2 regions of the Leuconostoc fallax genome follow, and region 1 is predicted to be linked to the other one. Evidence: a T-box and tRNA genes for the amino acid it is inferred to sense, from the RefSeq annotation. Region 1 holds a T-box; the other holds one or more tRNA genes.
The links. The T-box of region 1 lies ahead of thrS (threonine--tRNA ligase). A T-box ahead of a tRNA ligase gene usually reads a tRNA of that ligase, here a tRNA-Thr.
Positions count from the first base shown of each region.

Region 2: it has a tRNA-Thr gene. The T-box ahead of thrS (threonine--tRNA ligase) is inferred to sense a tRNA for this amino acid. The anticodon was not compared.

Region 1 is NZ_PUFI01000015.1:211,973-215,598, reverse strand. Features, by position in the region: gene dnaI (primosomal protein DnaI) at 1-294, shown strand, start outside; gene C5L23_RS07750 (YibE/F family protein) at 294-1,376, shown strand; gene C5L23_RS07745 (YibE/F family protein) at 1,373-2,146, shown strand; T-box leader at 2,204-2,422, shown strand; gene thrS (threonine--tRNA ligase) at 2,515-3,626, shown strand, end outside.
Region 2 is NZ_PUFI01000009.1:121,769-125,394, forward strand. Features, by position in the region: gene C5L23_RS03420 (bifunctional metallophosphatase/5'-nucleotidase) at 1-116, shown strand, start outside; gene C5L23_RS03425 (LysM peptidoglycan-binding domain-containing protein) at 295-903, shown strand; gene C5L23_RS03430 (ArsR/SmtB family transcription factor) at 1,005-1,304, shown strand; tRNA gene C5L23_RS03435 (tRNA-Leu) at 1,375-1,456, shown strand; tRNA gene C5L23_RS03440 (tRNA-Thr) at 1,505-1,578, shown strand; gene C5L23_RS03445 (prepilin peptidase) at 1,622-2,278, opposite strand; gene rpsL (30S ribosomal protein S12) at 2,516-2,929, shown strand; gene rpsG (30S ribosomal protein S7) at 2,949-3,419, shown strand; gene fusA (elongation factor G) at 3,541-3,626, shown strand, end outside.

The sequences.
Region 1 (3,626 bases):
CGCTTAATTGATCAAGCTAAAAATGCGACTATATTAATACTTGATGATATGGGTGCTGATACATTGAGTGCGTGGATTCGTGATGATATTTTGGGTGTTATCTTAGAACATCGTATGCAAAATGAACTGACCACATTTTTCACTTCTAATTTTTCTATGAAAGGGTTAGAGGAACATTTAACACAAACAAGAGATGGTGTTGAACCAGTTAAAGCTGCTCGATTGATGCAACGCGTTCGTTTTTTGGCTAAACCCATTCCAATGTCAGGGAAAAATAGACGATTGGAGTCATAATGGCAAAAGTATTTAAACGTATTCTTGTGGCTTTAGTGATACTTATTGGTGTTGGTTTTTTTTTACGGCACAATGCCTTTTTATATCAGCACCCAGTTGGGCAAGTTGTTCAAGTACACAATCAAAAAGTACAAAGTATAACCGATGAACATAACAACGAAGATCAAATTTATCAGCAAAAATTAACCATTCGATTACTGAATCGTCAGCAAAAACGCATCATATTGACTAATGGCTTTAATCAGTCGCAGACAGTATTACATCGCTATCGTGTTGGGGACCAGTTGATTCTAGAAAAGCTGAGTAATCGATACCATATATTATCTTTGAAAAGAGACACTGTACTTGGTTTATTAGCGACATTGTTTATTTTATTACTTTATTTTTACGGTCAGCGTCGTGCTACGAGTTGGCTACTATTAAGTTTAATTACTAATATTGTACTTTTCATTGTGGCTGTTGGGATTGATGTGCAATTTAAAAATCCCAATGTTATTTTGATTTTTAGTATTTTAGCTGGATTCTTTGCATTGAGCAGTTTGCTATTTGTTCTAGGCAGAACATTACAAATGCGCTTAACTTTCTTTGCGACACTCACTAGTACAGCGTTAACTATGGGTATTATGTCAATTGTATTATTATTAACACATAATAATGGCGTTCATTTTGAAACAATGGCTTATGTGACTCAGGTGCCTGCAACACTCTTTATTGCGCAGACGATTATTGGTGTACTAGGTGCTGTTATGGATGAGGCTGCAGATATTGTGGCCGGATTATTTGGCATGCATCGTGAAAATGCGCAACGTCATTTTAAAGAATATTGGCATGCGGGGATGTCGATTGGCCGCGATATTATGGGAACATTGATTAATGTTTTGTTCATGATTTTCATTGCTGAAACAATGCCAATGGTTATTTTGATGCTTAGGAATGGGAATAACTGGCCATATATTTTAGAAATGGTGATGAACCTTGGCATTTTACAAACAGTCGTGTCGGGAATTGGAATTGTTTTGGCAGTACCAGTAACGAGTGCAATTGTTGCATTCTTTCTTCAAAGAAAGGTGGCTAAAATATGAATGCCATTATGATGCTAATGCTGATTTTATTCGTTTTGATGTTACTCGTTGGCGGTAAGCAGGGACTGCGTGGCTTCATTGGTTTAATGATTAACTTTTTGGCAATCTTTGTATTAATGATTCTGATGAATTGGCAATTCAATGCCTATGTTGTGACGATTATTGTGTCAATTATTATTTTAGCTGTTGCTATTTATTTAGGTGCGGATGATCCGAGTGTAACGAATCAGGCTTTCTTAACCAGTGTTATTGTCATTGGTATTTTGTTTGTGATGGCTATAATATTGCAGTGGGTAGGTCAATTTCAGGGGTTTGCTACTGAAAATTCGGAAGAACTGGAAGGCTTATCAACAAACGTTGGTATAGACTTTGGTAGAATTGCGATTACAACGATGATTATTTCAACTTTAGGTGCCGTAGCCGAGGCAGCAATGGCAATCATTGCCGACCTTAATGAAGTCATTGAGCGAACACCGAATATTTCTGTTAAAAACTTATATGGACATGCACGTATTATTGGTGGACAAATTTTGGGCACAGCAATTAATACATTGTTTTTCGGTGTTTTGGGCGCCAGCCTACCCTTGATTATTTGGTTTGTCAGATTGAATTATGCTGTAGCAATGTTTTTTAATTCTAAAGTCCTGGTTGTAGAATTAGTGACGATGTTATTAGGTATGCTAGGTATCTTGTTAAGTATTTGGCTCGCAAGTTGGTTAGTCGTTCGAGATTTTGTTAAACAAAAGAAACAAGGTATTTTGAAGCAATAATGAACAGAATATGATAAATTAAGTTGAAATATATAAAAATACATGATAACATTGCACCTATAAACATTGATAAGGACAACTTCATTGTATGGCGTTTACAAAGAGAGCTAATGTTTGGTGGGAATTAGCAACGCGTATCATGAAGACTACCTTTGAGTGAGTGGTGAGTAATGTATTAGAAAACTACTTCGGGTGACACCGTTATACTGTCGTAGAGGATGGACAATGCATCATTGTCCATAAATTTGGGTGGTACCACGGTTAATCGTCCCTTTAGATATTTATTTTATATCTAGAGGGGCGATTTTTGTGTTTATTAATGAAACTATATTGGAATTACAGCGATGTAAATCCTATTGGAGGAAAGTATGTCAGAATTAGAACTTGTATTTCCTGATGGTGCAATCAAAACATTTGCAGCGGGAACAAAACCCTTAGATGTTGCTGAAAGTATTTCTAAATCATTAGCTAAAAAATCAGTTTCAGCTAAGTTAAATGGTGCGTATGTTGGCATGCATGATGTCATTCCTGCATCAGGCCAATTTCAGTTAATTACAACAAGTGATGACGAAGCGCTTGATTTATTGCGTCATTCTGCGTCACATTTGTTAGCACAAGCTTTAAAGCGTATTCCAAAGTTTAGCAATATTCATTTTGGTGTCGGACCGTTCATTGAAAATGGTTTTTACTACGATACAGATAATGGGGCAGGTAATCAAGTATCTGTTGAAGATTTTGCTGAAATCGAAGCCATGATGCATAAAATTGTTAAAGAAGATTTGCCGATTGTTTCTCGTGAAATTACACGCGAAGAAGCATTAAGCATGTTTAAGGATGATCCGTACAAGGTTGAATTAATTAACGATTTACCGGCTGAAGAAAAAATTACAATCGCTGTACAAGGCGATCACATTGAATTAGATAAAGGTGGTTTAGTGCCATCAACTAGTTGGATTAAGCACTTTAAGTTAGTGTCAGTTGCTGGTGCTTATTGGCGTGGTGATTCATCAAATCATATGATGCAACGAATTTATGGTACAGCTTTCTGGAAGGCAGCAGATGTTGAAGCTGAATTACAACGTCGCCAAGAAGCTAAAGAAAGAGACCATCGTAACATCGGACGAGATCTTGATTTGTTCTTTACAAGTCAAGAGGTTGGATCAGGCTTACCTGTATGGCTACCAAATGGCGCAACAATTCGTCGTCAAGTTGAACGTTATATTGTTGATAAAGAATTATCAAATGATTATCTACATGTCTATACGCCAATTTTGTCTAACCTTAACTTGTATAAAACATCTGGACATTGGGAACACTATCGTGAAGATATGTTCCCACCTATGGATATGGGAGACGGCGAGTTCCTTGAATTACGACCAATGAACTGTCCATCACATATTATGATTTATAAGCATAAGCCTCGTTCATACCGTGAATTACCAATGCGTATTGCTGAATTGGGTATGATGCATCGTTATGA
Region 2 (3,626 bases), on a different contig from region 1:
AATCTGAAACCATTTTGACTGGTGATCAGTCTGTCCAGGAACTATTAGTTGCATATTTTGATACGCATAATCAATTACCGAAGACGCCTGATTTACAATTTTTGCTTAAATACTAAACATAATGTTATTAAATGTATATTAAATAACATTATGTAATCATTCTGAAATGCAACAGATGTTTTATGTACATATTCAACGCATACACTAGTAAACGTTGAGGCGTTGAGATAAATAGTCAACGTCAAATCGTATATTATAAATTAAAAACATTATATTTTGGGAGAATGATTATTCATGTTTAATAACACAAAGAAGACTTTAGCCGTTGCAGCAGGATTTGCTGGTGCCTTAGCATTTGGCGCAACTAATGCAAGTGCTGACACAACTTATACAATTAAGTCAGGTGACACATTAAACAAAATTGCTGCAAACTTTAATACATCTGTTGATGATATTGCTAGTGCTAACTCTGTTAAGGATATTAACTTCATCTATGTTGGTGAGCAATTAACAATTGGTGGTAGCTCAAAGGCAGTTGAAGCACCAAAGGCACAAGTGCAAGAACAGACAGTTCAAACACAACCTCAAGCACAAACACAAGTTGTTGCGGCACCACAACAAGCACAACAAGTTCAAGTTGAAACACCCCGTGCAACAACTTCATCATCTAACAACTCATCTGCTTTGAATGAATTGATTAGTCGTGAATCTAGTGGTAATGTTAATGCTACTAATGGTAGTTACTACGGTATCGGGCAATTGTCACCACAAGCACGTGCAACTTACGGTGGTAACTCAACTGATTATAACGACCAATTGAATGCTATGAAGTCATACATTTCAGCACGTTATGGTTCTGCTGATGCTGCATTGGCACACCACAACGCTACTGGTTGGTATTAAGATATAATCGATTAAGGTAAAAGCCCTTCACATCATGTGAGAGGCTTTTTTATTGTTCAGTAAAGTCTTTAATTCATAGGGATGGTTGGTATAATAAAGATATGGATCAGAAATTAATTATAGAAACTGAAAAAATATTTAAATTATTAGGTAATAAACAACGGCTAACAATCCTAGTTTTACTCAGAGCACATGAATATACCGTTTCCGAAATCATTGATATATTAGATATGGAACAGTCGGCAGTATCGCATCAATTGAAATTACTACGTGAGGCGCAACTTGTTCAACCAAAACGCGAGGGACGAAAAGTTGTCTATGCTTTAAGTGATTCACACGTTTTAACTTTACTAAAAAACGCTATGGATCACGTGGAACATCGATTGGAAAATGATATTTAAATTTCATTTGAAAAATCTATTGACAAAATCGGTAAAATCAAATAATATTAAAGAGTTGTGTTAGCACAATGCAGGTGTGGCGGAACTGGCAGACGCGCTGGATTTAGGTTCCAGTGGGGCAACCCGTGCAGGTTCGATTCCTGTCACCTGTATAGAAGTATCTAGTATTACACTTAGGTAATACCCGAGTGCTTCAAAAAGCCGACTTAGCTCAGTTGGCTAGAGCACCTCACTAGTAATGAGGGGGTCGGAGGTTCGAGTCCTCTAGTCGGCATTAAATAAAAATCACACTGATATTAATCAGTGTGATTTTTTGTTCATGTAATAGCGTCAACATAGGTTGTGACGAGTGAGAAACCTAACGTTACTATAGGAATAAAAGGTAAGACATGTTTTGCTTTTGCTTTGCTGTAAATAATCGCAATGATACTACTTAATAACAGTATCCATATTAATTGTTCGGTATTGGATATTACTGCGATGACTAAAATGACTGGGATATCGCCGCTACCAAGTGAACGACGAAAAAGAGCTAAATAAATTAGAAGTAAGCCGAGAAACAAAATAAGCCATAAATTAAGATGATTAAAATACCGAAGGGTTAAATATCCTAGCCAAGGGTATAAAATCCAAGTGTGCGCGGTATGATTAAATTGATCTTCTATACTGAGAAATAATAATAGTAGCATTGTGATGTAAAGATGGGGATGTGTCCCAACATGGGTCAACCAAAAGGCAACTGAACCTTCGATGATTGCGTAGTATAAACCAAAAGAGTAGTGACAGTAACGACATTTTCCTAAGGTTAACAGTGCTGAAACAATGGGAAGTGTATCAAACCATTTCAATTGATGTTGGCAGTTAAAGCAAAAAGAGCGTTGCTTTGATAAAGGGATATGGTGATTGATGCGGTCGGCAAGACACATAATAGTTGAAACGATTGTAGCGTTGATTATGAAGTAAAAAATTATCATATGCCATATTACGTAAAATTAACATCATTTACTTGCTAAATGTGCCCTTGACTTTTATTGTATTTCTGATATCATATTTGACGTGCTTTTAGGAAATCAGCGCCATGCATAACGCGTGACGTGCTGAACTGCAGTATAAAGGCAAATGTCGGCAGTATTCCAGTGAGCATTTTTGTTTGATAACATTAATGATACACCTGGAACTGTGAATAATAAAAAATTAAGGAGATTTGTAGCATGCCTACAATTAACCAATTGGTTCGTAAGCCACGTAAGTCACAAGCTTCAAAGTCTAAGTCACCAGCTTTGAACTTTGGCTACAATTCAATGAAGAAGAAGTCAACTAACAATGTTGCGCCACAAAAGCGTGGTGTTGCAACACGTGTTGGTACAATGACACCTAAGAAGCCTAACTCAGCTTTGCGTAAGTACGCTCGTGTACGTTTGTCAAACTTATACGAAGTAACAGCTTATATCCCAGGTATTGGTCACAACTTGCAAGAACACTCAGTTGTTTTGATTCGTGGTGGTCGTGTTAAGGATTTGCCTGGTGTGCGTTATCACATCGTTCGTGGAGCTTTGGATACAGCCGGTGTTGATGGCCGTATGACTTCACGTTCTAAGTATGGAACTAAGCGTCCAAAGAAGTAATTAAGGAGAAAACTGACCTATGCCACGTAAAGGATACACAAAGCGTCAGGAAGTTTTACCTGACCCAATTTATAACTCAAAATTAGTATCACGCTTGATTAACAAGTTGATGCTTGATGGAAAGCGCGGAACTGCATCAACAATTTTGTATGATGCCTTTGACCGCATTAAAGAAACAACTGGTAATGAACCATTGGAAGTTTTCGAACAAGCTATGGAAAACATCATGCCAGTATTGGAAGTTAAGGCTCGCCGTGTTGGTGGTTCTAACTATCAAGTGCCAATCGAAGTACGTCCAGAACGTCGTGCTACTTTAGGTCTTCGTTGGTTGGTTAACTATGCACGTTTGCGTAACGAACACACAATGGACGAACGTTTAGCAAAAGAAATTATCGATGCTGCTAATGATACTGGTGCTTCAGTTAAGAAGCGCGAAGATACACATAAGATGGCTGAAGCCAACCGTGCCTTTGCTCATTATCGTTGGTAATCTGTCGTTAGCGATAGATGAGATGTTGTTTTGTGTTTGACCACTTAACAAGATCAAAAAGCGTACATGTAGATGTCGCTTTTTGTTGCCTATAGACTAAAAATCGGGAGAAATATTCAAAATGGCTAAACGTGAATATCCGCTAGAACGGACACGTAATATTGGTATCATGGCCCACATTGATGCGGGTAAGACAACCACTACTGA